2 regions of the Microbacterium sp. Root61 genome follow, and region 2 is predicted to be linked to the other one. Evidence: predicted binding sites of a transcription regulator. Region 2 holds the regulator's gene; the other holds the start of a gene.
What was found. The regulator LexA, encoded in region 2, represses DNA repair genes until DNA is damaged. The targets are predictions, from matches to a motif close to TCGAACANNTGTTCGA.
Positions count from the first base shown of each region.

Region 1: ASD65_RS03590 (HNH endonuclease signature motif containing protein) is a predicted target of LexA. The motif match lies at 7,736-7,751, and genes of this name have one in related genera.

Region 1 is NZ_LMGU01000001.1:732,391-747,781, forward strand. Features, by position in the region: gene ASD65_RS03555 (TerC family protein) at 1-616, opposite strand, end outside; gene ASD65_RS03560 (RNA polymerase sigma factor) at 865-1,428, shown strand; gene ASD65_RS03565 (DUF4349 domain-containing protein) at 1,425-2,570, shown strand; gene ASD65_RS03570 (MFS transporter) at 2,642-4,246, shown strand; gene ASD65_RS03575 (HNH endonuclease) at 4,256-4,642, shown strand; gene ASD65_RS03580 (aldo/keto reductase) at 4,643-5,596, opposite strand; gene ASD65_RS03585 (NYN domain-containing protein) at 5,697-6,260, opposite strand; gene ASD65_RS03590 (HNH endonuclease signature motif containing protein) at 6,445-7,725, opposite strand; gene ASD65_RS03595 (VOC family protein) at 8,156-8,503, opposite strand; gene ASD65_RS03600 (amidase) at 8,525-9,895, opposite strand; gene ASD65_RS03605 (M18 family aminopeptidase) at 9,892-11,187, opposite strand; gene ASD65_RS03610 (NUDIX hydrolase) at 11,253-11,975, opposite strand; gene ASD65_RS03615 (PPOX class F420-dependent oxidoreductase) at 12,007-12,408, opposite strand; gene ASD65_RS03620 (cold-shock protein) at 12,979-13,182, shown strand; gene ASD65_RS03625 (hypothetical protein) at 13,473-14,423, shown strand; gene ASD65_RS03630 (ABC1 kinase family protein) at 14,440-15,391, opposite strand, start outside.
Region 2 is NZ_LMGU01000002.1:468,612-484,002, reverse strand. Features, by position in the region: gene ASD65_RS18515 (SseB family protein) at 1-707, opposite strand, end outside; gene priA (bifunctional 1-(5-phosphoribosyl)-5-((5-phosphoribosylamino)methylideneamino)imidazole-4-carboxamide isomerase/phosphoribosylanthranilate isomerase PriA) at 691-1,437, opposite strand; gene hisH (imidazole glycerol phosphate synthase subunit HisH) at 1,503-2,156, opposite strand; gene hisB (imidazoleglycerol-phosphate dehydratase HisB) at 2,153-2,767, opposite strand; gene ASD65_RS18495 (histidinol-phosphate transaminase) at 2,764-3,858, opposite strand; gene ASD65_RS18490 (LysM peptidoglycan-binding domain-containing protein) at 3,890-4,267, opposite strand; gene lexA (transcriptional repressor LexA) at 4,527-5,219, shown strand; gene ASD65_RS18480 (hypothetical protein) at 5,285-6,766, shown strand; gene ASD65_RS18475 (dipeptidyl-peptidase 5) at 6,801-8,780, shown strand; gene hflX (GTPase HflX) at 8,790-10,307, opposite strand; gene ASD65_RS18465 (class I SAM-dependent methyltransferase) at 10,403-11,044, shown strand; gene dapF (diaminopimelate epimerase) at 11,214-12,089, opposite strand; gene ASD65_RS18455 (PLDc N-terminal domain-containing protein) at 12,170-12,403, shown strand; gene ASD65_RS18450 (GNAT family acetyltransferase) at 12,405-12,824, opposite strand; gene miaA (tRNA (adenosine(37)-N6)-dimethylallyltransferase MiaA) at 12,821-13,750, opposite strand; gene miaB (tRNA (N6-isopentenyl adenosine(37)-C2)-methylthiotransferase MiaB) at 13,747-15,294, opposite strand; gene ASD65_RS18435 (ABC transporter permease) at 15,370-15,391, opposite strand, start outside.

The DNA.
Region 1 (15,391 bases), on a different contig from region 2:
CGATCGCCACGAAGACGATGATCATCGGCGTCCACATCTTCTTGCCGCCGACGACCGTGCGGATCTTCGCGCCGTCGTACGTGTCGCTGATGTCGATGGTGCGGCGCAGGAGGCGCACGATGAAGTTCTCGCGCTTGACTTCCTCATCGTGGTCGCCGCCGGGGAACGCCTGGCGCCACGCGGTGAAGACCAGGAACGCGCCGAAGATGTAGAACACCCAGCTGAACTGCTCGATGATCGCCGCTCCCGCGAGGATGAACAGACCGCGCAGGATGAGCGCGATGATGATGCCCACCATCAGCACTTCCTGCTGGTAGCGCCGCGGAACGGCGAACTGGCTCATGATCAGCACGAAGACGAAGAGGTTGTCGATCGAGAGGCTGTACTCGGTCAGCCATCCGGCGACGAACTGTCCGGCGAACTCACCGCCCGCGATGATCCACATCAGCCCGGCGAAGATCAGGGCCAGCGTCACGTAGAACACGACCCAGAGGGTCGATTCCTTCGTCGAGGGGATGTGCGGGCGCTTGAGGATCAGCAGCAGGTCGGCGGCGAGGATCAGCGTCAGCACGATCAACGAGCCGACTTCGAACCACAGCGGAAGGATGAGGTCCATTAAGGGCCTTTCAGAGGGATGACGAAGCGTCGAAAGTCTCTCCCCCGCGGCATCCGATGTCCAGATGTGCGGCGCGCGCCCGGGACCCCACCGACGGGGTCCGTGATGACGGACACGCGAGAACGGGATACTCCCTCTCGAATCTCCAGGATACAGGCAGGAACTGATGAGCCCGGCGGTGAGACGATCCGACACCTCGGGACACTTCCGGTGTGAGAGACAATGGCCGTGGACAGGACGGACGAGGCATGACCGAGCAGGAACTGCGCGATGACTCCGCGCTCGTGGCTCTGGCCGCGACCGGCAGCGAGCACGCGTTCCGCACGCTCTATCGGGCCTATGTCCGACCGGTGTACTGGCTGGCGCACAATCTCGTGGGCAACGACGCGGATGCCGAGGACGTGACTCAGGAGACGTTCCTGGTCGCGTGGCGCAGGCTTCCGGGCCTCGAGCTTGCGAGCGACTCGCTGTTGCCGTGGTTGGTGACGGTCTGCCGTTTCCAGGCCGCCAACCGTATCCGGCGCCAACGCCGGGACCGCGAGAACACCACTGCGGGGCTCGAAGACTCGATCCCCGCGACGGTCGATGTCGCGCAGCAGGTGGTGGACGCCGAACTCGTCGACCTGATCGCCGACGAGGTGAGCGGACTGAGCGAGCTCGACCGCGAGATCTTCCGCCTCTGCGCCGCCGAGGGCTATGCCTACCAGGCCGCCGCCGACGAGCTCGGCGTGGCGCACGGTGTCGTCCGCAACCGTCTCTCCCGCATCCGCACCCGACTGCGGAGCGTCCTCACGGAATCGGAGAGCACATGAACACGTCAGACCCCCGGACTCCGGATGCCGCGAACCCCCGGCTGCCCGAGTTGAGCGATGAACGCATCGACGTCATCGAGAACGGCGTCTTCGCAGGCATCGCCGACGACCGCGTCGCCGGGTCGAAGCGCCGGACACGGCGACGTCGAGTGTGGACCGGCGTGGGCGCCGCGGCCGGAGTGCTCATCGTCGCGGCCGTGATCGCGCCAACGGTCCTGAACGTCGTCTCCCCTATGTCAACCGGAGGAGTGGCCGTCGCCCCCTTCGACTCGCAGGTGCAGCAGGACTCCGCCGGGAGCGCCGTCTCGGGTGCGGCCTTGCCCCCCACGCCCGAGAGCGCCGGCTCCGATCAGTTGCGCTCCGCGGACATCGCTGCGGGCGACAATCGCGAGATCATCGCGTCTGCCTCAGCCACCGTGACCGTCGACGACATCCCTGCGGCCGCTCGTCAGGTCGGCCAGGCCGCGATCGCCTCGGGCGGGTACGTCGAGTCGATGTCGATCGGGCAGTCCGGCATGGTCGTACCGATGGACGGCATGGTCAGGGACACGACCACGCTCCCTTACTCCCCCGACGGCGGCTGGGTGACGGTCCGTGTTCCCTCCGATCAACTCACTCCGCTCGTCGAGCAACTGGCGGATGTCGGAGAGGTCACGGCATCCTCGATCAACCGTCAGGACGTGACCGATCAGGCGATCGATCTGCGGGCGCGTATCGAGTCCGCACAGACCTCCGTCGACCGGCTCACCGAACTGATGGGACAGGCCACCACGGTCGCGGACCTCATCGCCGCCGAGAGCGCGCTGGCCGAGCGACAGGCGACGCTGGAGTCCTACCAGCAGCAGCTGGAGTACCTCGAGGCACAGGTCGACATGTCGAGCCTGTCCGTGTCGCTCCAGCCCACCGTCACCGTGGTGAAGGCAGACCCCGCCGGATTCGGCGATGGTCTGGCCGCCGGCTGGAACGGCCTGGTCGCGACACTCAACGGCATCGTGATCGCGCTAGGGTTCCTCATCCCGTGGATCGTCGTCGCGCTGGTCGTCGGCGTCGTCGTCTGGGGCATCCTGACCCTCGTCCGCCGGCGTCGCCGCCCGACGCCGCCCGCACGGACCGAGGAGCCCGCGGAGGATGTCGAGTCCTGAGCCCCGCTTCTGTTGACCGGCCGCCCCGCCGGGGAACATAATCAGCCCCAGGCCGAGCGAGCGGGGACTCAATGAAGAAATGGTCGGTCGTGATCGTCCTCGGACTCGCGCAGTTCGTGATGGTCTTGGACGGCACAGTGATGAACGTGTCGATCTCGACGGTCGTCGAAGACCTCGACACGACTGTCGCGGCCATGCAGGCGGCCATCACGTTCTACACGCTGACGATGGCCTCCCTGATGCTGCTCGGCGCGAAGCTCGGCGATGTCTGGGGGCGCCGACGCGCCTTCGTCATCGGGTCGTGCATCTACGCCGTCGGGTCGCTCATGACAGCGTTCAGCCCGACGTTCGGATTCCTGTTCCTCGGCTGGTCCATCATCGAGGGACTCGGCGCCGTGCTCGTGATCCCGGCGATCGCCGCCCTCGTCGCCGACAACTACACGGGCCGCAGCCGGATCAGCGCCTATGCCGTGATCGGTGCCGTCTCGGGGGCAGCGGTCGCCGCGGGGCCACTCATCGGCGGCTTCGTGACCACCTACTTCTCCTGGCGGTACGTGTTCGTCGGAGAAGTCGTCATCCTGTTCTTCGTCGTCCTGTTCGCCCGTGTCATCACCGACAAGACGGCCCGACAGAGCGTACGGATCGACCTCCTCAGCGTCCTGCTGTCGTCCGCGGGACTCGTGGGCGTCGTGTTCGGCATGCTGCAGAGCAAGACGTGGGGCTGGGTGGTTCCGCTGCACTCCCCCGTGATCGCCGGCAATGAGATCGCTCCGCTGGGGATCTCGCTGACGGCGTGGCTCATCGTGGCCGGCGTCGCGCTGATCTACCTCTTCATTCGTCGACAGCGCGCGCTCGTGCGGCAGGGGCGCGCACCGTTGGTGCACGTCGAGATGTTCTCCATCACACAGCTGCGCAGCGGGCTTTCCGTGCTGGGCGCGCAATACGCCGTCACCGCCGGCCTCTTCTTCATGGTGCCGGTCTACCTCCAGATGACGCTGGGCCTCGACGCGCTGCAGACCGGCATCCGCATCTTCCCGCTGTCCGTGTCGCTGATCCTGTTCTCGATCGTGGGCACCCAGCTCTCGAAGGTCTGGTCGCCGCGGCGAATCGTGCGCCTCGGTCAGTGGATCCTCGTCGTCAGTGCCTTCATGCTCCTCGGCACGGCGACCCCTGATCTGCGTTCGCTACTGTTCGCCTCCGGGATGTTCCTGGCCGGCAGCGCCCTCGGTCTGCTCGCGTCGCAGCTAGGCAATGTCAACATGTCGGCCGTCACCGAGAAGGAGACCAGCGAGGTCGGCGGCCTGCAAGGCGTGTTCCAGAACCTCGGGTCGTCGCTGGGCACCGCCCTCATCGGGTCGATCCTGATCGGCGCCCTGTCGAGCTCGTTCGCCGCCGGGGTGGCGACCAGCGACCTGCCCGAGCATGCGCAGGAGATCGTGGCCGAGGCGACGCAGCGCGGGGTCGCGATCATCCCGGCAGCGCAGGTCGCCGAACTCGCTCAAGATGCGGGTCTCGCGGAGGAGGATGCGTCGACCCTGGCGACGATCTATCGCGATTCGCAGCTCTCCTCACTGCAGGTCGCCTTCTTCGGGTTGATCCTGATCACTTTGTTCTCGCTGTTCTTCTCCCGCGGCATCCCGACCACGATGCCGGTGAAGCGACGAGAGGCCGGATAGCCTGGCCGCATGGCCGTCAGTCAGAGTCGCCGCGCACGCGCGTCCCGTCGCCGCAAACGCCGAGTCGACGCCGCAGACAACGACCTGACCCCGTCGGAGTGGGCCGCGATCAGCGCGGCGTGGGGACGGTGCGCGTACTGCGGTGACACCGACGTGGCGATGCAACGCGACTGCGTGCAGCCCATCTCGCGCGGTGGCCGGTACACGATCGAGAACGTCGTTCCGGCGTGCGGTTCGTGCAACGCCAGCAAGAGCAACTCCGAGGTGACGAGTTGGATGCGGCGCAAGCGCCTCGACGAGCCCGCTTTCCTGCTGCGCCATCGAGAAGTACTGATCGGGCTGCGCGCCGCCGAGGAGCTCGCCCCGACGCCGGATCCGGTCATCGCCGCGCCGTAGCTAGACCGTGGCGGGGCTCCACTCCGACACGCGGTTGAGCTCGATGATCTCCTCGTCGCGAAGGACCACGCGCGCGCCGTCGAGCAGATCGCCCACCTGGTCGACGCGGGATGCGCTCGCGATCGGCGCGGCCACCATCGGCTGCATGCGGAGCCACGCCAGCGCGGTGGCAGCGATCGAGACACCGTGCGCGGCACCGATGGCCTCGAGCGTGTCGAGGATCTCGAGGCCCTGGGGCGTGGCGTACTTCGACGCACCCGCAGCGCGCGGCGAGCTCTGGCCCGCGGCATCCGTGGACCGGTACTTGCCGGTGAGGAATCCGGCCGCCAGTCCGAAGAAGGGCACGATCGCGAGGTTGAACTCCTGCGCGACCGGGAGGAGCTCGCCTTCGACTTCGCTGCGGTGCACGAGGTTGTAGTGAGGCTGCAGCGCCACGGGCAGGGGTGCCCCGATCTCCTGGGCGATGCGGATCCATTCGCGAGTGCGCTCGTCGGAGTAGTTCGAGAGTGCCGTGTAACGGACGAGGCCTGATGTCACCAGTTCACCGAACGCGGCGACGGTCTCCTCGAGCCGCACGGTGTCGTCGTCGTAGTGCGCGTAGTAGAGGTCGATGCACTCGGTGCCCAGGCAGCGCAGGGACTCCTCTGCTGCGGCGCGGACATTCTTCGCGGCGAGGCCGGGGAACTGCGGATGGTGTCCGACCTTGGTGGCGACGACCATGTTCTCGGGGCGGCGAGAAGCGAGCCACTCACCGATGAGCCGTTCACTGTCCCCGCCCGTGTTGCCCGGCACCCAGTAGCTGTAGCCGTCGGCGGTGTCGATGAAGTCGCCACCGCCCGCCACGAACGTGTCGAGGATCGCGAACGACGTGTCGCGGTCGGCGGTCCACCCGAAGACGTTGCCGCCGAGCGAGAGAGGAAGGATGTCGAGCGCGCTGTCGCCGATTCGAGTCATCCCCACAGACTAGAGCCAAGTTTCACGCACTACTGAAACTGATTCGGAATGTGTCGCGAGGACAGGGATTTCGGTCGGAACGTGCGGACGCGCTCCGACCTCAGTCGAGGAAGGTGGTCGGGTCGAACTCGTCGATCGGAATGACGCGGATGCGCGGGAGCGGAGCGTCGAAGACACGGGCGTCGTACTCGAGGTCGAACTTCTCGACGCCGGTGAGCGCGGCGAAGCCCGCGTTGCGGAACTCCGTGAAGGCGGCGACGCCGACGCGTCGCTCTCCTGTCGCGACGGCCGCGAGGTCGTGCAGGAAGTCACCGTCGTGGCTGACGAGCATGACGTCGGCGTCGCGACTGACCAGCGACTGCAGTGTGCGCTGGATGGCGATGTCGACGACCTTCTCATCCGGCGCACCGGAGAGGGGGACGACGATGTAGTCCATCGCCTTGAGCGCCTGGACAAAGGGCATCGGGATGCCTGTCGACGCGTTCAGGAAGAAGACGCCGCGAGCAGGCTGGCGCCACACCCGTTCGGAGAAGCTGAGGAGTCGATCCCAGCGCGGACGCTCATCCGGCTGCGGACGTCGCCCGAGGATGGAGGTACCGAGGGTGGCATCGATGTTCTCGCCATCCACCAGCACCCAGGTCTGGCGGTCGTCGTTGTCGCTCATCGTCTCCCCATCGCAAGGCTCGGTGCCCTGTCCTCGATCCTACGGGTGCGGGCCTGGCGGGCCGGATGTCGACCCCGGCACGCGGAGCACTTGTGCAGGGGGTGGCAGTCACTCCAACACCTGGTTGGCCCCGGCGATGTGATCACCGCCTACCGAAGACTGTCGCTGGCCGAAGACCGACTGGTCAGAAGGGCGCCATGCTGCCCTCGCTGCTCGATGGCGTGAAGGTGGGAACTTTCCGTTCGGGGTCGACGCGGTAGTGGCGTCCGGTGGGTGAGGTCCATTCCAGGGCGCCGCCGCTGTCGGCGATCTGGTGCACGCGCCATCGGCCGTGGTGCTTGATCGTATGGTGGCCTTTGCACAGCGGGGCGAGGTTGCTCAGTTCGGTGGTGCCGCCGTGTTCCCATGCCACGGTGTGGTCGATCTCGCAGCGCGCCGCCGGGATGCCGCATCCCGGCGCCATACATCGTTCCGCCCGCCACCGCACCAGGCGCCGCAACTCCGGCGGCGGCCGATACCTCTCCCGCCCCACCGACAGCACCATCCCCGTCTCCGGATGGGTCAGCACCCGCATCCACCCCTCCGCGGACCCACACAACTCCCGGGCACGCGCGAGGGGGATCGGGCCGAGGCCCTCGACCGTCGCCTGACCGTCGTCGTCGCCCAGCAGCGTGAGTGCCGGGACGGTGACCACGACGGTCGCGCGGACACCGCGCGCGTCCGCGGGGGTGCCGTCGGTGGTGCCGTCGATCAGGAGGTCGCCGCACACGTCCGCACGCACCTGATCCAACGTGCGGGTCTCGTCGTCCCGGGCCGTGAGGACCTTGGCGATCGCGGTGAGACGGCCGTGGATGGCGTGCACCTCGACGGCGGGGCCGAACAGCATGAACCACGCCATCCCGTCCTCCGCCGGCGTGACCGCCACCCGCCGCTGCTGGAGCGCCTGCTCGTGCCGCTCGGCCAGGGTGGCTGCCCGGACGCTGTCCACCAGTATCCGCAACTTCCGACGGAACGTCCCGAACGCATGCGCCTCCGCCAACCCGATCGCCTGCTCCAGCACCTGCCCGCGCAGGTCAGGTTCGACCGTGTCCACCAGGTCGACCAGTTCGGTGGCGTGCCGCGCACTCATCCGCGCACCCTCAAGCGAATCGAGGACCCCCGGGTACCGGTGCACCAGGGCGTCCGCGTGCATGACGAGCAACCCCGCGGCCGACTCGGTGATCGACAACGCCGCCGCCAACTCCAGACGGACGGAACGTTCGATCACATCCGTGAGCAGGTACCCATGGGTCGCCGCGTCCGCGAGCGCTTCCCGGTGCAGCGCGTCGATACGCACGTACCGGTGCGCCGCGAACACCGCGAGCATCGCCTCCGCCTCCACGACCAGGTCCAACGCGTCCGGGAACGGAGGCACCCAGCCGTCATCGCCTGGAGGGAGACCCTCGTCGGCAACGGTGCTGGACATACCTCGACATTAGAACATACCTCCGACATTGCGAGCGAGCCGATGGCGCCTTGAGGCGACGGCACCGGCGGCAAGAACCAAGCAACTCGGCCGCGTCGATCCGACCATCTCACCAAGTCGCGTCCCCAGCCGCGGAGCGACCAACCCCGCGATCCGGACATCTCGCCAGTACCGATCACGTGATTCGACCTGATGCCTCGACATCCCCGTCAGCACATTCCTAGCAAGTTCGGCGAAGATCCAGGGCGGTGACGGCCGGCCAGGCTACGCGGGATCCCCCGGTCGGACGCACTACAAGGGGCGTCGCCGAGCCTGATCGACGGTGGGCGTCACTAAAGACAGGGGCGAGGCCCGCGCACAGCGGACGGGGCAAAGCGCGAACAAGCCGCAAAACCACGCACCCACCGAGGCGGCCGGGCCCTCATTACCCTCACTCCGCCGGCGGCTCCGCCAGCGCCAGTCGATTGCCGTCCGGGTCCGCAACGACGACGTGCCGCACCCCGTTCGAGTACGTCTCGACGGGCTCATGTGGAATGTCCGCGGCCGCAAGGCGAGCGAGGATCGTGTCGAGTCCGGTTACGGCGATCGTGACTTCTCCGCATCCCGGACGATCCCGGCGATCATCGACGACGACCCAGCCGGTCGCGCCGATCTGCCAGAGCGCTTCCTCGCCGATGATGTCGTCCGCCGGTCGGCCGAAGAAGACCTCGAACCAGGCGAGCGACCTGGCGCGGTCCGACACCGACATGATGCAGAACAGATCCGTCATGGACTCCATGCACCGACGGTAGTCCGACGACTACGCGCCGAGAAGACCCTCGACATCGCGCGCGGCGTCGAACACGAAGGTCTCGCCGTTCATCGGCCCGATGAGTTGCACGCCGGACGGCAGGCCATCCGCAGCCATCCCGGTGGGAATGGCCAGCGCAGGCAGGCCGAGCAGATTCACCGCAACCGTCAAGCGCAGGTCACGCCATGCGCGGGTCGCGGCATCCCCTCCCCCGAGATCGAAGTCGGGCGCACCCATCCGGGAGGTCGACACCGGACCGAGGATGAGCGGCACTTCCGCTTGCAGCCGCCGCCAATCCGCTGCGATCATCGCGCACCGCGCCCACGCGTCGGCGTAGTCGTGGGCGGTCTCGTAGGGCCGCGCGGCGGCGGTGCTGTCGCGCAGGAACGCGGTCGCCGAAACCCCCAGAGGCAGGGGCAGCAGAGCCGGATCGAGGGTGAGCAGCATGTCGGTGCAGGCCAGCCGACGCCAGATCACCGCGGCTTCCTCCAGTCGTGGCGGCTCGATGTCCACGACGTCCCACCCTGTCGCGGCCAGCGCCGCAGCCGCGCGATCGACGCCCGCCGCCACCTCGGTGTCGACGCCCCAGCCGAGTGGATTCCGCGTCACTCCCACCCGCAGCGGCAGCCCCGCCACGTCAACCGCCGCCACCGACATCGGATCGTCCACGTCGACGCCCTCGAGGAGGCCGAGCGCGAGCGCCACATCGTCGACGGAGCGACCGAGCGGCCCGTTCACCGAGAACTGCTGCAGCGTCAACGCGACCGGCTGGCCGTTGACCGCTGAGCGCGGCACCCGCCCGCGCGACGGCCGCAAACCGTACACACCCACGGCATACGCCGGGATGCGCAGCGACCCACCGAAGTCGTTTCCGAGCCCGAGGGCACTCATTCCGGTCGCGACGGCGACCGCGTCTCCCCCACTCGATCCGCCGGGGCTGACCTCGGCGCTCCACGGGTTCAGCGTGCGCCCGAACAGATCGTTGTCGGTGTCCCACCGCATTCCGAAATCGGGCATGTTGCCGCGCCCGATCGCAACCGCGCCCGCCTCGCGCATCCGCCGGACGATGGTGGCGTCGCGTGCGGGCATCGCGTCGACCAGGCCGCGCCATCCGTTCGTCGTCGCCGACCAGGTGAGGTCGATGTTCTCCTTCACCGAGAACGGCACGCCTGCGAGCGGCCCCGGGTCCTCCCCGCGCGCGACGATCGCGTCGACGACGGATGCCGCTGCCCGCGCCTGCTCGGTGAACACGACGGTCAGCGCGTTGAGCCGCGGATTCTTCTCGGCGATGACCGCCAAATGCGCGTCGACGACCTCGACCGCCGAGACGTCGCCGGAGCGGACCGACCCGGCGATCTCGCGGGCTGTGCGAGCGGTCATCCGCGGAAGTACTCTTCCGCGACCCGGGTGAGATCCCACAGATCGCTGACGCCGGCCAGCTCGCGTGCCGAGTGCATGGACAGGATCGGGATGCCGACATCCACGGTCCGAATGCCCAGACGCGTCGCGGTGATCGGCCCGATCGTCGAGCCGCAGGGGACGGCATTGTGCGACACGAACTCCTGGCTGGCCACCCCGGCGGCGGCGCACCACCCGCTCCACGCGGCCGCGCCGGCCGCATCCGTCGCATACCGCTGATTCGCGTTGATCTTGAGGATCGGACCAGATCCCAGCACGGGCTGGACGACAGGGTCGTGCTTGTCCGCGTAGTTGGGATGCACCGAGTGACCGACGTCGCTGGAGACGCACCAGGATGCCGTGAGCGAGCGCATCTGCTCCTCCCGATCGGCCCCGAGGGAGAGCCAGATCCGCTCGAGTACGTCGGAGAGGAACGGTCCGGCGGCGCCGGAGCGCGTGCCGGACCCGACCTCCTCGTGATCGAACACGGCGAGCATGGCGATGTGATCGGCGTCGAACCCGTCCGCCGCCCGCTCGATCGCGACGAGTCCGGCGTGCACGGACGCGAGATCATCGAGACGCCCGGAGGCGAAGAACACGTCATCCCGTCCGAAGGTCGCGCCTCGGGCGGCATCGGCGGTGACGATGTCGTAGCCGCGGATCCGGCCTGCCGACACACCCGCTTCGCGTGCGAGTTCGTCGAGGATGTCCGCGGACTCGGATTCACCGAGACCCCACACCGGCTGCGTCTGCGACTGCTTGTCGAGCGCCAGGTGGTCGTTCACCTCGCGGTCGAGGTGGATGGCCAGCTGAGGAAGACGCAGCAGCGGGCCGGTCGCGGTCAGAACACTCGTGCCGTCATCGAGCACGAGGCGTCCGGCCAGTCGCAGCTCCCGATCGAGCCACGAGTTCAACAGCGGACCCCCATAGATCTCCACGCCGGCCTGCAACCAGCCGAGTCTGCCCGTCGTCGGCTTCGGCTTGAGCTTGAACCCCGGCGAATCGCTGTGCGCGCCGAAGACACGCACCCCGGTCGCGGCCGAAGCGTTCGCGGGCACCACCCAGGCGATGGTCGCGCCGTCGCGCACGACCACGAACCGCCCACCGACGGCGGTCGGCCAGGAATCCCCCTCGCTCAGACGTGTGAAGCCCGATCGTTCCAGTCGGTCCGCGACCTGCGCGGCCGCGTGGAAGCTGGAGGGGGATGCCTCGACGAACGCCGCGAGATCTTCGGCATGCGCGAGGGCGGGTGTGGCGGCAGACCGAGACGGCACGGACGCACCTTTCTGACGGGGACGGGCAGTGCCTCGATCGTAGTTCGACGAACCGAGGGCGTGCCCTAGTCGTCGAGGTCCAGCGGCACCTCGCGAGTCTTGTCCCACGGCTCTGTCCATCCCAGGCGATCGAACAACCCGTCCAGGAGCATGGCCGTGAACCCCCAGACGAGCCGTTCCCCGCCGACGTGCGGTACGAGGAACGCCGGTCCACGCCACGTCTGACCGTCGCGACGCATCACCGTCACTCCGCGGTTGGCGGGATCGAGGAGATCGGCGACCGGCATCCGGAACACAGCGGCGGACTCCGCGACGTCCACCACACGGATGGGCGACGGATGCCGCCACCAGGCCAGTACAGGCGTCACGAGATGCAGCGAGTACGCCAAGGGGACGACCTCGAGAGAACCGAGAATCTCGACGCCGTCCGGGTCGAGTCCGGTCTCTTCGCGAGCCTCACGGAGTGCGGCCGCGACGGGGCCATCGTCGTCGGGATCGATGCGACCGCCGGGGAACGCGATCTGGCCCGCGTGCGATCGCAAGGTCGATGCGCGGGCGAGCAGCAGCACGTCGAGATCCCGCGACACCGCTTGCGCCTGCGCTGCGTGATCGCTCGGCAGCTCGTCGAGCACCCCGAACAGCATCAGGACCGCGGCCGGCCGAGCCTCGTCGCCCGCGGAGATCTGAAAGCGTCGTGGAATCTCGGGGCGCGGCGGCTCGGTTTCTGAACGCTCAGCGAGGGCGACCAGCTGAGCCCGCGCACTCACTGAGATGTCGTCCGGAAGCATTGGCTCAGGCTACGCCGGTTCACCGACAGGCCTACTGCTTCGTGGAGCGCTCGATCGACATCACGAGGATGACGCGATCGGCCTTGTCTGCGGGAGGGGTGATGCTCGGATTGCCGTACCGGTTCTGGAGTCTCACGTAGAACGCCCCCTCAGGGTCGGGAATGACCTCGATGAGGCTCCCGGCGATCTCCAGATAGTGGAACGGATTGTCGGGATCGATGATCGACAGTGCCATCGAGGGGTTGTGTCGCAGGTTGCGGTACTTCTGACGCGTCGTCTTGTGCGTGAAACGGAGGTGCTCACCGTCGAACTCGAACCACATCGGCGTGACCTGCACCGTGTCGTCTGGACGAATCGTTCCGAGGTGCCCATAGAGGGGCAACTCGATCAGTCGGCGATACTTGGCGGGAATGATCTCGTCTGGCGTGGGCACCGTTCCATTCTTCTGCACGCTGCATCCTGGAGGGCCTGCATCGCCTCATCCCGGCGACATCCGGGCGTTCACAGAATCGCGTGCTAGGCTGAGTGTTGCCCACTCGGGTTTGCGTCATCACCCACTGCCTCACTGTGGAGTAGCAGACAGCTTGACGCCCGGATCGTCGCACGACCTCCGCCCCTCCTACTACTTCCCGCGCACGAGCGTCTGAATCGCCGCGCAGCTCCACTGAAAGAACTCTTGACCTTCGTTACCCGCACCACCCCCTCGTCCCGACTGCCGCTCGACTGGCGTCGCGCTGACGACGACGTCTTCGTCGCGGCATCTGCCGGCGAATACGCCGGCTTCGTGAGCGTCACCCCACTCGGCTACGAGGCGCACAGCGCGCTCGGCGTCGACCTCGGCGTGCACTCGACCCGCGACCTCGCCCAGACGGCGGTCGCCACCTCCCAGACCCGATCGGCACCCGCGCATTCGCAGGAGCCGCATCCCATCCGTCCGCGTCGCACACGTCGGCGCGGCACCCCTGGTCGCACTCGCGGCCCGAAAAGTAAAAGGAATGACACGATGGCCACTGGCACCGTGAAATGGTTCAACTCCGAAAAGGGCTTCGGCTTCATCGCGCCCGATGACGGTGGCGCGGATCTCTTCGCCCACTACACCGCTATCACCACCAGCGGCTACAAGGAGCTCAACGAGAACCAGAAGGTCGAATACGACGCAGAGCAGGGCCCCAAGGGCATGCAGGCCGCGAACATCCGGCCGCTCTGACACCAGCTCTCAGCGATCGGGGCGGCTCAGGCCGCCCCGATCGTCTTCAGTGCTGACAAACGCCGCTCGAGTTGAGCGGCGTTTCGTCGTTCCAGGGGTGCCCTACGAGCATCCGACGGCGACGAAACCGCCTGTCGATCTGCGCTTACTCGAGAATCCCGCTCTCAAGTAACGTTCAGGTAACGCACCGGACCTGTCCAGACAACAAGGACAGACTCGGGGACTTGTGCCCGCGGAAGCGGTCGCCGCGCGCCCACCCGAGGCGCGGATCCCCATACGAAACCGGTTTAATGCGCTCCTCCACGTCTTCGTCCTCTGCCCGCCGCGACCGTCGCCTCAGCGAACGCCGCACCCGTCGCCGCCCCGCCATCGTCGCGGCCGGCCTCGCCTTCGGACTCGTGGCAGCCGCGGGACTGGCGGTCACGGCCACGGCGTCGGAGCCCTCGGCGTCCGGAACGTCCGCGACTTTCGCGCTGGCCTCGTACAGCGCCCGCACGGCGCCGATGTCGACCCTCACGACGGTCGACAAGACGGCATCCGCGACCGAGGTCGCGTTGACCAACGCCGAGACGAGCATCGCCGCCGCCGCGACCGTCACGGCCGATATCCAGGCATCCGGACTCGACATCGGAACGCCGCAGATCACCGTCGACACGACCGAGCTCGCGACCGCGGCCGCCAAGCTCGAAGGCGCGAAGGACCTGCCCGAGCCGCTGCTGCCGGACCTGACCGACGACGTCACCACCCTCACGGCATCCGTCGACGGCGCCGTGACCGGCCTGCGCAGCAGCCTGGACGCGGCCCAAGCCGCCAAGGCGGCGGCGGATGCTGCGGCCGAGGCTCAGCGCGCGGCGGAGGCCGCCGCGGCAACTGCTGCTGCCGCGAAGCCCGCCGCCTCGTCGAGCACACCGCGACCCTCCTACGCCGCCGGGGGCACGAGTGCCGGCGAGGCACAGGCCATCGCCCGCTCGATGATCGCCGGTTACGGCTGGGGCGACGACCAGTTCTCCTGCCTCGTGTCGCTGTGGAACCGTGAGTCGGGCTGGAACGTCTACGCCTCCAACCCGAGCGGCGCCTACGGCATCCCGCAGGCGCTGCCGGGCAGCAAGATGGCTTCCGCCGGCGCCGATTGGCAGACCAGCGCCTCGACCCAGATCTCGTGGGGCCTGGGCTACATCACCGGTCGCTACGGCACCGCGTGCGGCGCGTGGTCGCACTCGGAGTCCAACGGCTGGTATTGATCCAGCCGGCTAGCCCCTAGCCCGGGCCGCGGCGTCCGCCGACCACACCGGCGAACAGGGCGTGCAGAAGCGGCAGCACCGACAGCGCCATCAGCACTATGCCGAGCACGGCGTCTTCGGAACGCAGCAGGATGCCTCCCACCAGCAGCCCTGCGAAGAGGATCGCCGACACGATCCGTCGCGCAGCGCGCTCGAGACGATCGAGGCGGCGGTCCAGGCGCGGTGTCTGCACCGCGATGCGCCCGTCCTCGATGTGCGTCGCAAGGTCGTCGAGGCGCTGCGGGAGCCGCGCGACGACGCCCGCCGCCGACACGGCCTGCTTCGCGAAGGCCTGCACCACGTTGCCGCTCTCCTCGCGGATCAGTCGGCCGGCGTACGGCTCGATCGCATCCCAGATGTTGAACGCGGGATCGAGGGAGCTGCACATCCCCGAGGTCAGCGACATCGCCCGCACGATCAGCAGGAAGTTCTCCGGCAACTGGAACGGGAGCGTCCGCACGACGTCACTGAACTCGACCCCGAAGTCGCGGAACTCCCGCGGATCGACGTCCTGCAACTCCGCGAACCCCATTCCGCCGAACCGGGCGAACAGGTGGGTCATCGCGCGTTCGAGCTCTACGGTATCCGCAGACGGCAGCAGTACGCCGACCTCGCGGATCCCATCGACCAGTCCCTTCCCGTCACGGGACGCCGCCGCGATGAGCACACGGCGCAAGCCGCGACGCAGCCCCTCGGGGACCTCGCCCATCATCCCGAAGTCGATGAACGTGAAGTGCCATCTCCGTGCGTCCGCATCCGCGCTGTCGCCGGCAGGGTGCGGCGTGACGAAGATGTTCCCCGGATGCGGGTCGGCGTGGAAGAAGCCGTCCGCGAAGAGCTGGTCGAACATGACCGCCGCGAACTCTTTGGCGACTTCCGCCGGATCGATGCCCGCGGCGCGGAGCGCCTCGACGTCGTTGATCTTGATC
Region 2 (15,391 bases):
ACAGCGTCGAGTTCCGCCTGGTCCAGGCCGTGGATGAGTTCGAGCAGCACGACGAGCTCCGGGCCGCGGAGGCGTCCGGACGGGTCGCCCGCCTCGACCGACAGGTCGAGCACGGCGAGCTCACCGGCGACGCTCTCCTGCAATCCGGTGAACACCTCGACCGAGGTGACCGCGGGCTCCCACGCGTGCCCCTGCGCGATCGCCCACACGGCGGGGCGGCGGATGACGAACTCGGTGTCGGACGTGGGGTCCACCACGATGAGGTCGGTGTCATCGGCTGCGGCGGCCAGCGCCGTGCGCACACCGTCGGCCGGCACCGGCCGAGCCGCGGCATCCCATCGCGACAGAGCCGCGACGGACGTGAACACGGGCAGCACGCGCCGGCCGTCCGGAGCGGCGACCGTGACGATCGACAGCTCCTGCGTCTTGTCGACGACGAGCCCGTGCGCGCCGATGCCTTCGTCGCCCTTCTCGGCGACGAGCGGGATCAGCAGGCGTGCCGTGCGATACGCGTCGATCACCGCGACGGGACTGCCCTGCCCGGCGTGGAACGCGATCAGGGCGCGCAGCAGCGCCGGGTCGGCCGAGCCGTCATCCCCGGAGTGCGGGTTGGGCTCGAACCGCCGCCCTTCCCAGGGCACGCCCGCGGAATCCGCGTGCGTGTGCCCGTGGTCGGAGTGACCGGGCTGATCAGCCGCCTGCGACATCGAGCGCCTCGGCGAGCGTGAACGCGCCGGCGTACAGGGCCTTGCCGACGATCGCGCCCTCGACACCGAGCGGCACGAGCTCGCGCAGTGCGGCGATGTCATCCAGGCTGGAGATCCCGCCGGAGGCGACGACCGGCTTGGGGGTGCGCGTGACCATCTCGCGCAGCAGTTCGATGTTCGGACCCTGCAGCGTGCCGTCCTTCGTGACGTCCGTCACGACGTAGCGGGTGCAGCCGGCGGCCTCGAGTCGCTGCAGGACGGTCCACAGGTCGCCGCCGTCGCGGGTCCAGCCGCGTGCGGCGAGCGTCGTGCCGCGCACGTCGAGCCCGACGGCGATCGCGTCGCCGTACCGGCCGATCACGTTGGCGGCCCACTCCGGGTTCTCCAGCGCCGCGGTGCCGAGGTTGACGCGCGTGGCGCCGCTCTCGAGCGCGGCCTCGAGCGAGGCGTCGTCGCGGATGCCGCCGGAGAGCTCCACCTGCACACCGCGGACGGCCTTGATCGCCTTGCGGAGCACGGCGGTGTTGTTGCCGCGGCCGAAGGCGGCGTCGAGGTCGACGAGGTGGATCCACTGCGCGCCCTGGCGCGCCCATTCCAGCGCTGCGTCGACGGGGTCGCCGTAGCTCGTCTCGGTACCCGCCGCGCCCTGCGTGAGGCGGACGGCCTTGCCGTCGGCGACATCGACGGCAGGAAGGAGGATCAACTCGGGGGTGGACGCGAAATCGTTCATGGCTCCCAATGGGGGTAGGCGGGGTATGGCGGCGGGGAGATCACTCACCCGCGGACGGCACGAGGTCAGAGCGTAGTCGCGCTGAGCCCGCCGATCCAGTTGGACAGGAGCTTGATGCCGGCGTCGCCGGACTTCTCCGGGTGGAACTGTGTCGCCGACAGCGGGCCGTTCTCGACCGCGGCCAGGAAGGGGGACGCACCGTAGTCGCACCAGGTCAGGATCGGCTGCCGATACTGCGGCTGGACGTCCATGACCCACTTCTGCACGCCGAACGAGTGCACGAAGTAGAACCGCTCGTCCTCGAGGCCGTGGAAGAGTCGCGACCCTTCGCCGGGCTGCACGGTGTTCCAGCCCATGTGCGGCAGCACGGGCGCATCGAGCTCAGTGACCACACCGGGCCACTCCCCCATGCCTTCCGTGTCCACGCCGCGCTCGACGCCGAGCTCGAACAGCACCTGCATGCCGACGCAGATGCCCAGCACAGGCCGTCCGCCGGCGAGACGCCGGCCGATGAGTTCATCCCCGCGGCTGGCGCGCAGGGCGTCCATGACCGCGCGGAAAGCGCCGACACCGGGTACGACGAGCCCGTCGGCCTCGGCGACCAGACCACGGTCCTTCGTGAGTCGCGCGTCAGCCCCGGCCGCCGTCAATGCCTTGACGGCGGAGTGCACGTTTCCCGATCCGTAGTCCAGGACCGCGACGAGCGGCGTGCGGGTCACAGAGCGCCCTTCGTGCTCGGGATTCCCTCCACGAGGGGATCGAGGGCCTTGGCCTGGCGGAACGCACGGGCGAACGCCTTGTACTCCGCCTCGGCGATGTGGTGCGGGTCGCGGCCGGACAGGACGCGGACGTGCACCGTGAGGCCGGCGTTGAACGCGATGGCCTCGAACGTGTGCCGCACCAGCGAACCGGTGAAGTGCCCGCCGATCAGGTGGTGCTCGAAGCCGACGGGCTCCCCCTCGTGCACGAGGTAGGGACGACCGCTGATGTCGACGACCGCCTGCGCGAGCGCCTCATCCAGCGGCACCAGGGCGTCGCCGTAGCGGGAGATGCCGGACTTGTCGCCGAGTGCTTCGCGGATCGCCTGGCCGAGCACGATCGAGATGTCTTCCACCGTGTGGTGCGCGTCGATGTCGGTGTCCCCGGACGCCCGCACCGTGAGGTCTGTCAGCGAGTGCTTGGCGAACGCCGTGAGCATGTGGTCGAAGAACGGGACCGTCGTGTCGATGTGGCTCACGCCGGTGCCGTCGAGGTCGAGCGACAGCTCGACCGTGGACTCACTCGTCGCGCGGCGCAGCGACGCCGTACGGTGCTCGGTGGGGCGGGTCATGAGGCCGAGTCTATCGAGGCCAGCGCGTCCAGGAACGCGGTGGTCTCCGCCTCCGTACCCGCGGTGACGCGGAGGTGGCCGGGGATACCGACGTCCCGGATGAGCACACCGCGGTCGTATAGCGCGCGCCACGTCGCGGCCGGGTCGGCGACGCCGCCGAAGAGAAGGAAGTTCGTCCACGATTCGTACGGTTCGTAGCCGAGGGCCGCCACCGTCGCGGCGATGCGCTCGCGCTGCAGGACGATGTCGTCGACCGTGCGCAGCATCGTGTCGGCGTGACGCAGGGCGGCCGTCGCGGCCGCCTGGGTGAGCGCGCTGAGGTGGTACGGCAGCCGCACCAGCCGCAGCGCGTCGATGACCGCGGGGTCCGCAGCGAGGTATCCGACGCGTGCGCCGGCGAACGCGAACGCCTTGCTCATCGTGCGCGACACCACGAGGCGCTCACGGTCGGGCAGCAGCGTCAGCGCGGAGCGCTCGTCCCGCGGTGCGAACTCCTGGTACGCCTCATCCACGATGACGATGCCGTCGGTCGCGTCGTAGACGGCCTCGATCACATCGAGCCGCAGCGGCGTGCCCGTGGGGTTGTTCGGCGCGCAGAGGAAGACGACGTCCGGTGCCGCGTCGGCGACCTGGGATGCGGCATCCTGTGCCGTCAGCGTGAAGTCGTGGCCGCGCGTCCCGGCGATCCAGGACGCGCCGGTGCCCTGAGTGATGAGCGGGTACATCGAGTACGTCGGAGCGAAGCCGAAGGCGGTGCGCCCGGGCCCGCCGAATGCCTGCAGCAGGTGCTGCAGCACCTCGTTCGAACCGTTGCCGGCCCAGATCTGCTCACGCGTGAGCCCGTGCCCCAGGTAGTCCGCGAAGCCCTCACGCAGCGAGGTGAACTCGCGGTCGGGATATCGGTTCACATCGCGCAGGGCGAGAGCCACGGCATCCAGGATGTCGTCGGCGACCTCTTCGGGAACGGGATGCGTGTTCTCGTTCACATTGAGGGCGACGGGCAGCGGGGCCTGCGGGGCGCCGTAGGGCGTCAACCCGCGCAGATCGGCACGCAGAGGGAGGTCTTCGAGACGGGCACTCACCTGTCCCATCGTAGAGCCGTGCGCGTACCGCGTCGGCCGCTCAGTGACCGGCGGTGTACTCGGCGGGGATCGCGAGCTTCTGACCGGCGGCGAGCGTCGCGCCGTCGAGTGCGTTGAGTCGTTCGATCGCGGAGACCACGTCACGCGGGTCTGCGTTCGGCGCCACCGACAGTGCGATCGACCAGAGCGAGTCGCCGGACATGACCGTGACGGTCTCGAAGGAACCCGCGGGTGCGCCCGCGTCACGCGAGGCGACCGCGACACCGCCGCCGATGATCGCCGCGGCAAGGGCGACGATGACCGGAAACGCTGTGACCGCTGCAAGCACGCGACGACCGCGCACCGTGATGCGCAGGCGCGTCGCGCTGCCGGTGACGGGTCGAACGGCGACGTGGTTCGCGATTCCGATGGCGGTCATGGCTCCTCCTAGGTGGGGAGAGATTCGCATCCGCACCTCGGCCGGGAGGAGCGGGTGCGAATCTCTATTCCGAAGTTATCTTCGAAGTTTTAGGATGTCAAGTGGATGTTCGGAGCCGGATTCTTCGAACACGACACGCGAACAAGTTGCCGACGAAGTCGGCTCGAACCGGATACGGTTTCGATGTGAACACCCCACCACGGGGCTCCGACATTCGAAGACGGGTCCTCCGCACGGCCCTTCAGACAGGAGCAGGATGATGACCGAGACGACGTCTGGGTTGGGTGGGCGCGAACGGCCGCAGACCCGCCGACGCAAGAGCCTGAGCGACAAGCAGATGGCCATCCTCGAGGTGATCCAGCGCTCGATCGCACGCCACGGCTATCCGCCGAGCATGCGCGAGATCGGCGACGCGGTCGACCTGAAGTCGCTCTCCAGCGTCACGCACCAGCTGAACCAGCTCGAGCTGAGCGGCTACCTGCGGCGCGACCCGGGCAAGACCCGCGCGATGGAAGTGCTCATCGACCTGCCCGGTACCTCGACCGAGAACCCCGCCGACAGCGCACCCGCCGTCGGCGACGCCGCCCTGGTGCCGCTGGTGGGACGCATCTCCGCCGGTGTGCCGATCACGGCCGAGCAGCAAGTGGAGGAGATCTTCCCGCTCCCCCGCCAGCTCGTCGGCAAGGGCGACCTCTTCATGCTCAAGATCGTCGGCGAATCGATGATCGACGCGGCCATCTGCGACGGCGACTGGGTCGTCATCCGATCGCAGTCCACCGCCGAGAACGGCGACATCGTCGCGGCGATGCTCGACGGCGAGGCCACGGTCAAGACGTTCCGTCGTCGTGACGGCCACACCTGGCTGCTGCCGCGAAACTCGGCCTTCGAACCGATCCTCGGCGACCACGCCACGGTGCTGGGCAAGGTCGTGGCAGTGCTGCGCGCCGTCTAGGCGCTTCTTCCGGCGTGACCGGCCCGAGCGATAGTGTGACGACACATCACTCGAAGGGGACCGCCATGTCCATGGATGCCGCTGAACTTCGTGCCGAAATCGATCGGCTGCGCGCCGAGAACGAGGCGCTGCGGGCGGTCACCGCGCCCGCCCCGGAGCCGGATGAGGTCGCGCCTCCGTCCCCTCGACGTGCGAACTGGTGGCGGGGGGCGCTCTCGGCCTTATGCATCACCGTCGCCGGCATCCTGGTGCCCGTCTCGATCGTGGCTGCGTGGGCACGCACGGAGCTGGTCAGCGAGGAGTCGTTCGTCCAGACCTTCGCACCTCTCGTCGACGACGCCGGCGTGCAGCAGCTGATCATCGACCAGACCTCCACCGCCGTCGACGAAGCCCTCGACATCCCGTCCTTCACCAACGATCTGTTCGATGGGCTCGCGACTCTCGATCTTCCGCCCCGGGCCCAGAGCGCAATCGATCTGATGCGTGTCCCGGCGGCGGCAGGACTCCAGAACCTCGTCGACTCGTCGATCACGCGCGTCGTCGAGTCCGATGCCTTCTCCGCGGTGTGGCAGCGCTCGCTTCTGGCCAGCCATCGCGCCCTCGTCGCGGTCGCCACCAACGACGAGTCGGCGGCCGTCAGTGTCGACAGCCAGGGCGCCCTCGGCATCAACCTCGGGCCGATCGTCGAAGAGCTCAAGACCACGATGGTCGACCAGGGGTTCGGCTTCGCCGCCTCGATCCCGGCCATCGACCGCACCATCGTGCTCGTGCAGTCCGATGCGCTCCTGCTGGTGGGCACCATTTACCAGCTCGCGGTGACGCTCGGCTGGTGGCTGCCGGTCATCTCGCTGGCGCTCTTCGCCCTCGGCATCCTCCTGGCCCGTCGCCGCTCCACAGCGGTGCTCGGCACGGGCGTCGCGATCTTCGTGGGCGCCGGGGTGCTCGCCGCCGGACTCAGCGGGGCGAGCGTCGTCCTGGGCCTGAGCGCCGGATCGCTCGGCATTCCCGCCGCCACCCTCGACACGATCTTCTACGCCGTGGTGGGCGCCATGCGCGACACCGCGATCGTCCTGACGTTCCTGGGCCTCGTCATCGGCATCACCGCGTGGCTCGCCGGGCGGTGGGCTCCCGCCGCACGCGTGCGCTCCTTCACCGGCTCGCTCACCACGAGCGCCCGCACGGGACTGCAGCGCCGCGGCTTGAACACCGGCCGCTTCGGAGCGTGGCTGCACGCGCAGCGCACGCTCGTGCGGCTGATCATCCTCGCGCTGACGGTGCTGCTGCTGTTCGCACTGCGGCCACTTTCGATCGGCGACATCCTGCTGACCGTCATCCTGGGTCTGGTCGTCTGGTTCATCGTCGAGCTGCTGCAGCGTGACCCGGCGCTCGTGGTCGAGACCGAGGCCGACGCCGAAGCCGCTGTCGACGCCGCCGCGCCCGAGGAGGACGAGCTGGTCTCGGTGGGCGTGGATGCCGTCACCGTCGTCGATGATGCGCCCGTTGCGGACGCACCGCCGACGACGGGGAAGCGTCCCCCTAAGCGTTGACGCTCAGGCCGGTCCGCACCCGTACGGTGGAGGCATGACCGAAACGCTCCCCTACGGCGCCTGGCCTTCCCCGATCTCCGCGCGCGATGTCGCCGCCGGGGCCCACCCCGTCGAGGGCGGCCGCTACGTCGGCGACGAGATCTGGTGGCTGGAGCGGATGCCGTCCGAGCGCGGTCGATCCGCGGTGCGCCGCGCCGCGGCATCCGGAGCCGAGCCCGAGACGCTCCTGCCCGCGCCGTGGGACGTGCGCTCGCGCGTGCACGAGTACGGCGGCGGCGCGTGGACCGTCGCGGACGGCGTGCTCTACTTCGTGGAGAGCTCGGACCAGCGCCTCTGGACGATGGTGCCGGGTGGTGCACCGCGGCCGCTGACACCGGCTGAAGGCGGCATGCGGTTCGCGGATCTCGTGATGTGGGGCGACCGCGTGCTGGCCGTGCGCGAAACGGACATCGAAGGACGGATGCCGCAGCGCGACATCGTCACCGTTCCGGTCGACGGATCCGCGGCTGAGGACGCCGCTGCGATCGTGTCGGTCGTGGCGGGCAGCGACTTCGTGGCGTATCCGCGTGTCTCGCCCGACGGCGCGCGGCTGGCGTGGATCGCGTGGAACCACCCGAACATGCCGTGGGAGGCCACGAAACTGCGCGTGGGAGAACTCGTCGACGGTCGCGTCGCCGGCTGGACGACGGAAGTGGGCAACCCGGGTGAAGCGCCGCAATCGGTCCTGCAGCCCGAATGGGTCCCCGGGGTCCGGCGGTACGCGACTCCGGAGGTCACCCCGGGGCCAGAACTGCTCTATGTCACGGATTCCGGTGGCCGCTGGAATCTGCACCGCGTGGGCTTCGACGGGATGAGCTCGCCGGAGGCGATCGCCCCGGTCGACGCCGACACGGGCGGCGGACTGTGGAACCTCGGCATCCGCTGGTACGTCCCGCTGCCGGGCGGCCGGATCGTCTCCGTCCGCACCAACGGTTCGGACTCGCTCTGGCTGCAGCAGCCGGACGGCTCGGCGCGGGAGATCCCCTCACCGGTGACCGCGCGCGTGCTGTTCACCGACGTGCGCGGAAGCCGCGTGCTGTTCGCCGGCGCCGGGGCGACCACGCTCGGCGGCCTGTGGGAGCTCGACCTCGACGCCACCGACCCGGCACCGCGCCTGGTGCGCAGCGCGGTGGACGAGTCCCCGGCCCCAGCCTGGCTGCCGGTGGCGCAGTCGATCACCGTCGATGGCCAGCACGGAGCCGTGCACGCGTTCGCGTACCCACCGACGAATCCGGACGTGACCGGCCCCGCCGACGCGGCTCCGCCGTACCTCGTGCTCGTGCACGGCGGGCCGACCGCACACCGCGCGGGCGAGGCATCCGTCGACATCGCGTACTTCACGAGCCGGGGCATCGGCGTGCTGGATGTGAACTACGGCGGATCCACCGGCTACGGCCGCGAGTATCGCGAGCGGCTCAACGGTCAGTGGGGCATCGTCGACCGCGACGACGTGATCGCCGCAGCCTCCGGGCTCGCCGATGCCGGGCTCGCCGACGGTGCCCGCCTCGCGATCCGCGGCGGCTCCGCCGGCGGCTGGACGGTGCTGTGCGCCCTCACCGCCAGCGATCGCTTCGCCGCGGGGATCAGCCGTTACGGCGTGGCCGACCTGCGAGCCCTTGCCGCCGATACGCACGACTTCGAGGCGCGGTACCTGGACGGGCTCGTCGGGCCCCTCCCCGAGGCGGAGGCGGTCTACCTCGACCGCTCACCACTGTCGCACCTGGACCGCTTCACGACCCCGATGCTGATCGAGCAGGGCCTCGACGACCCCGTGGTGCCGCCGGCGCAGTCCGAGGCCGTCCGCGACGCGCTCGCCTCGCGCGGCATCCCGCACGCGTACCTGGCGTTCGCGGGCGAGTCGCACGGCTTCCGCCGGCCCGAGACGGTCATCGCGGCGCTGGAGGCCGAGCTGAGCTTCCTGGGTCAGGTACTCGGGTTCGAGCCCCTGGACGTGCCGAGGCTCGCGCTCGACTGAGCCGGGCGCCTAGACGCGATAAGGGGCGAGTTCCGCGGCGAGGCGCTCGGACACGAACGCGTGCAGCGCGGTGCCCTCGGCCTCGTGCGTCTGCGACACGATGTGTCCGGACCCGTGGGCGGCCGAGACCAGGTCGCCCCGGTCGTACGGAACGATGGCGCGGACTTCGACGGCAGGCAGCGGCAGGGCGGCCTCGATGGCAGCACGCAACTCGTCGATGCCCTCGCCACTGCGCGACGACGCGAACAGCGCCTTCGGCTCGAGTCCGCGCAGCACCAGCCGCGTGTCGTCGTCGACCAGGTCGGCCTTGTTGAAGACCACCAGCTCGGGGATGTCGCGCGCGCCGACGTCGCCCATCACATCGCGGACCGTCTGCAGCTGAGCCGCCGGATCCGGGTGCGCGGCATCGACGACGTGCACGATGACATCGGCGTCGGCGACCTCTTCGAGCGTCGAACGGAACGCCTCGACGAGTTGGTGCGGCAGATTGCGCACGAAGCCGACGGTGTCGGTGAGCGTGTACACGCGGCCATCGGATGCCTCGGCCCGGCGCACGGTGGCGTCCAGGGTCGCGAACAGGGCGTTCTCGACGAGCACGCCGGCGCTGGTGAGGCGGTTCAGCAGGCTCGACTTGCCCGCGTTGGTGTATCCGGCGATCGCGACGGACGGGATCGTGTTGCGCTTGCGCTCGGCCCGCTTGGCCTCGCGGGCGGGGCCGTAATCGCGGATCTGGCGGCGCAGGATCGCCATCTTCGTGCGGATGCGGCGACGATCGAGTTCGATCTTCGTCTCACCGGGTCCGCGCGAACCCATGCCCGCACCGCCCGCGCCGACCTGGCCACCGGCCTGACGGCTCATCGAGTCACCCCAGCCGCGCAGACGCGGGAGGAGGTACTCGAGCTGGGCGAGCTCGACCTGGGCCTTGCCCTCGCGGCTCTTGGCGTGCTGGCTGAAGATATCGAGGATGACGGTGGTGCGGTCGATGACCTTGACCTTCACGACGTCCTCGAGTGCGCGCCGCTGGCTGGGTGCGAGTTCGGTGTCGGCGATCACGGTGTCGGCGCCGAGCGCGGCGACGATGCTGCGCAGCTCATCGGCCTTGCCACGCCCGATGTAGGTCGCGGGGTCGGGATGCGGTCGCCGCTGCAGCACGGCGTCGAGCACGACGGCGCCGGCGGTCTCGGCCAGGGCGGCGAGCTCGCGCAGGGAGTTCTCGGCATCCGTCTGCTCGCCCTGCGGGTGCACGCCGACGAGAACGACGTTCTCCAGGCGCAACTGGCGGTACTCGACCTCGGTGACGTCTTCGAGCTCGGTGGACAGACCGGGCACGCGGCGCAGAGCGGCGCGCTCCTCGCGGTCCCATTGGGCGCCGTCGGAGTCGGCACGGGTCACCGTGGTCTCGTCCTGCAGCGCCTGGGCCGCACCGAACACGCGCACACCGGAGTGCGCGTCCGCACGCGCGAGCACGCGATCCACCGGGTCCACCGGGGTCTCGTCCGTGCTCATCGGTGTCGTCGATTCGGTCATGTGTTCCTTCCACTTCCCCACCGTGGCGGGGCGACGTAAACTCTCTAAACTCTAGCTCTCCCGCGTCGGCGGGGTCCTCCGGTACGCTCGCTGGCATGGCGAGTGACCACTACTTCAGTGCGATGCCCGCGAGTCCCGAGAATCTGCGGCGTATCCGTGTCACCCTCGCCGGCCACGACGTCGAGGTCACGACGGCGGGTGGCGTGTTCAGCCCGGATCATGTGGACTCCGGCACCGCGGTGCTTCTGTCGAACACACCCCCGCCCCCTCCGGGCGGACATCTGCTGGATCTCGGGAGCGGATGGGGGCCCATTGCGCTGTCACTCGCGCTTCAATCCCCGCATGCCACGATCTGGGCCGTCGATGTCAATGAGCGCGCCCTGGATCTCGTTCGGCGCAATGCCGACGCCCTCGGTCTCTCCAATGTCAACGCGGCATTGCCCGACGATGTTCCCGCCGACATCGTGTTCCGCACGATCCGCTCCAACCCGCCGATCCGCGTGGGCAAGAACGAGCTGCACGGGCTGCTCGAGCGCTGGATCCCGCGGCTCGACGAACGCAGCGACGCCTGGCTCGTCGTGCAGCGCAACCTCGGCTCGGACTCGCTGCAGCGCTGGCTGGCGGCATCCTTCCCCGACGGCTTCAGCGTGCACCGCGCCTCCACGGCGCGCGGGTTCCGCGTGCTCAAGGTGCGGCACCACGGTTCGCCGCGCAGCGAACCCATCGACATCGTCTGAGCACTCCCGTCGCGGACCGCGCTCAGGGGGACTCGGCTTCCGCCCGACATGCGCGCTGCCGCTTGCTCGTATCAGGGGATCTGGCCCACGCAGGACGATCCACGCCGAAACGTCCTGCCTCCGCCAGATCCCCTGATCTCAGAGGGGGTCGACCGCGGCTCAGAGCGGCTCAGGCGAGCGCGACCTCGCCTGAGTACACCAGCGTCGCCGGGCCGCTCAGCGCGACGTGATCGCCGTCCGGCGCAGAGAAGATGCGGACACCGAGCGTGCCGCCGGGCACATCCACGCTCCACCGGTCGGGCGCGGCGGCGCCGGCCCAGTAGCGCACGGCCAAAGCGGATGCCGCGACGCCGGTGCCGCAGCTGAGCGTCTCTCCGACGCCGCGCTCGAACACGCGCATGCGGATGGATCCGACGCCGTGATGCACCAGCGGGTCGCTGGGCACGACGAACTCGATGTTGGCTCCGCGCGGCGGCGCGGGGTCGAGGATCGGCTGCACGGTGAGGTCGAGGCCGTCGAGCTCGGATTCTGCGGGTAGGGCGACCACGATGTGCGGGTTGCCGACGTCGATGCCCACCCCGGGCCGCGCGACGGGGAGTCCCTTGGCGCGCACGAGCACGTCGTCGGCGTCGATCGCGAAGACGCCGAGGTCGACCTCGAGCTCGTCGTCCGGACGCGACACCGGCTTCACGCCCGCGCGCGTGCCGATCGCCAGCGCCCCGCCGTCGGGGAGCTCGGCGAGACCGGTCTCCAGCAGATACTTCACGTACACGCGGATGCCGTTGCCGCACATCTCGGCGGCCGATCCGTCGGCGTTGCGGTAGTCCATGAACCATTCGGCGCCGGATGCCGCGGCCCCGGCCCCCTCGCGGATCGCGGCGGAACGGACCACGCGCAGGATGCCGTCCGCACCGATCCCGAACCGGCGGTCGCACAGTGCGGCGACCTGGGCGTCGGAGAGGTCGATGTCGCCAGCGGGGTCGGCGATGATGACGAAGTCGTTGCCGGTCCCGTGGCCTTTCGTGAAGGCGATGGTCTGCGGCATCCCCTCAGTCTAGGTCGGCCGGGGAGTCGCGAGCTGAGTGTTGCCGGACCCGGATTCCGGGCCGGCTCTAGGATGGCGGCATGCCCGTGAACCCGCTGCTTCCGACCGGGTATGACATCGTCTGGTCGATCGCCGTCGTGGCACTCGCCGTCTACGCCGTCAGCGCCCTGGTGTCGATCTGGCGGGTGCAGGCGACACTGAGCGGATTCGCGGCCGTGGGATGGATGCTTCTGGTCGTGGTTGCGCCGTTGCTCGGCGCGACGGCGTGGTTCCTGTTCGGACGGCCGCGCGCCGCGGCATCCACCGCCGACTGACTCAGTCGGCGATCAGTCGCTTGCCCGTCGCACCGATGTCGAAACGCTCGTACCCGAGCGCGTCGTAGAACCCCAGCACGTCGTCGTTGCCCGGGCGGACCATCAGCTGCACCTTCGGGCAACCCATCGCCGTGAGGGCCTCCTCGGCGGCATCCACGAGGGCGCGTCCGATGCCCCCGCCGCGGCGATGCGGCGCGGCAGCGAGGTAGTACAGCCACCCGCGGTGACCGTCGTAGCCGGCCATGACGCTGCCGATCACCTCGTCACCGTCGACGGCGACCATGAACAGCTCGGGTTGCACGGTGAGCTTGCGCTGGATATCGAGGTACGGGTTGTTCCAGGACCGGGTGAGGCCGGCGTCCTGCCAGAGGGAGACGACGGCCTCGGTGTCGCCGATGGCGAAGGGGCGGATGCGAGTCATCGACCCAGTATCCGCTCCGCGATCCCCTCTTCCCCGGCATCCAGCCACAGCGTGTCGTCGTAGCGGCGGAACCACGACACCTGCCGGCGCGCGTAGCGCCGGGTGAGCGCCTGGGTCTCCGCGATCGCCTCGGCCTGCGTCATGGTGCCGGCCAGCTGGGCGAGACCCTGCGCGTAGCCGATGGCGCGCCGGGCGGTCACGCCCTGCTCGAGCCCCTGCTCCCGCAGCCCCGCGACCTCGTCGATCAGTCCGTCCGCCCACATGTGCTCGACGCGGACATCGAGGCGGGCGACCAGCTCTTCGCGCGGCATCCGCACCCCCGCGATGCGTGTCTCGGAATGCCAGAGCAGCGGAGCCTCCGGCAGCGCGGCGCCATGATTCTGCTCGCCCTGCGCGAGGACCTCGAGCGCCCGAACGACGCGGCGCCCGTTGCGCGGGTCGATCCGCTCGGCGGTCGCCGGATCGGCGGCCTTCAGCCGGGTGTACAGCGCGCCGGGACCGTCGGCCTCGAGCTCGGCCTCCAGCGCGGCGCGCAAGTCTGCGTCACGCGGTGGGAAGCGGAAGTCGAACAGCACGCTGGACACGTACAGCCCCGAGCCGCCGACCAGGATCGCATCGGCACCGCGCTGGTGGATCGCGGCGATCGCCTCGCGCGCGGCCGTCTGGTACCAGGCGACGGCGGCATCGTCGGTGACGTCGAGGGCATCGAGCAGGTGGTGCGGGATGCCGCGCCGCTCCGCGAGCGGGAGCTTCGCCGTGCCGATGTCCATGCCGCGGTACAGCTGCATGGCGTCGGCATTGACGATCTCGGCCGTGGTGCCCCGCGCGCGCAAGGCTTCGGCGAGATCGAGCGATGCCGCGCTCTTGCCGGTGCCCGTCGCCCCGACGATCGCCCACAGCCGGGGACCGGCGGAGGCGCCGCTCACACGCCGACGCGGAGGGTGGGAAGCCCGAGCGATACGGCCCGCGGCGCCCCGGGATCGGCCGGCGCAGACGGGAGTGCGCAGGACTCGGCCTGCGTGCGGTCCCACGCGTCGCCCGCACGGGTGCGGCGGATCGTCAGCGGTGCACCGTCGGGTGAATCCGCGAGCAGGTGGAACGGCGCGGCGTGGGTCACGGTCACGGTGACCACGTCACCGGGTCGCGGCTGCGCGGAGCCCTCGGGGAGCTCGAAGTGCACGAGGCGGTTGTCTTCGGCGCGGCCGGTGAGGCGGTGGGTCGCGGAATCCTTCTTGCCCCCCGCCGACACGAGCACCCGCAGCTCACGGCCGACCTGCTTCTGGTTCTCTTCGAGACAGATGCGGTCCTGCAGAGCCATGAGGCGCTCATAGCGCGCCTGCACGACGGCCTTCGGCACCTGGTCGGGCATCGTCGCGGCGGGAGTGCCTTCGCGGATCGAGTACTGGAAGGTGAAGGCGCTGGCGAAGCGGGCCTGCTCGACCACGCGCATCGTCTCTTCGAAGTCTTCGTCGGTCTCACCCGGGAAGCCGACGATGATGTCGGTCGTGATCGCCGCGTCCGGCATCTTGGCGCGGACGCGGTCGAGGATGCCGAGGAACCGGTCGCTGCGGTAAGAACGACGCATCGCCTTGAGGATGCGGTCGCTGCCGGATTGCAACGGCATGTGCAGCTGGGGCATCACCGCCGGGGTCTCGGCCATCGCGTCGATCACGTCGTCTGTGAACGCGGCGGGGTGGGGGCTCGTGAACCGGACCCGCTCCAATCCCTCGATCTCCCCTGCGGCGCGCAGCAGTTTGCCGAAGGCCTGGCGGTCGCCGAACTCGACGCCGTAGGAGTTCACGTTCTGGCCCAGCAGCGTGACCTCGATCGCGCCGTCGTCGACGAGGAGGCGCAGCTCGTTGAGGATGTCGCCGGGGCGGCGGTCCTTCTCCTTGCCGCGCAGGCTCGGGACGATGCAGAACGTGCAGGTGTTGTTGCAGCCCACCGAGATCGACACCCAGCCGCTGTAGACCGAGTCGCGCTTGGTCGGGAGCGTGGAGGGGAAGATCTCGAGCGACTCGAGGATCTCGAGCTCCGCCTCGCCGTTGTGCCGAGCACGCTCGAGCAGGCTCGGCAGGGAGCCCATGTTGTGCGTGCCGAAGACGACATCGACCCAGGGCGCCTTGTCGAGGACGGTCTGCTTGTCCATCTGCGCGAGGCAGCCGCCGACAGCGATCTGCATGCCCGCGTGAGCGTCCTTGCGGGACTTCAGGTGCCCGAGAGTGCCGTACAGCTTGCCGGCCGCATTGTCGCGCACCGCACACGTGTTGATGATGACGACGTCGGCGTCGGTCCCCGCCTCGGCGGGCACGTAGCCGGCGCTCTCCAGGGATCCGGAGAGCCGCTCCGAGTCGTGGACGTTCATCTGGCAGCCGAAGGTGCGCACCTCGTAGGTGCGGGCGTGGCCGTCGGCGTCGAGTGCGGCCGGGGACGCTGCGATGAACGTCGGGGAGCTGATCGGGGAAGACATGGTAGAGACATTCTACGAGCGCGCGCCCGCGAGGCGGCCCCCGGCACGTGGCGGAGCCTTGCCGGGAGTGTGATGTCACCGGATGCGGGTGCGGATC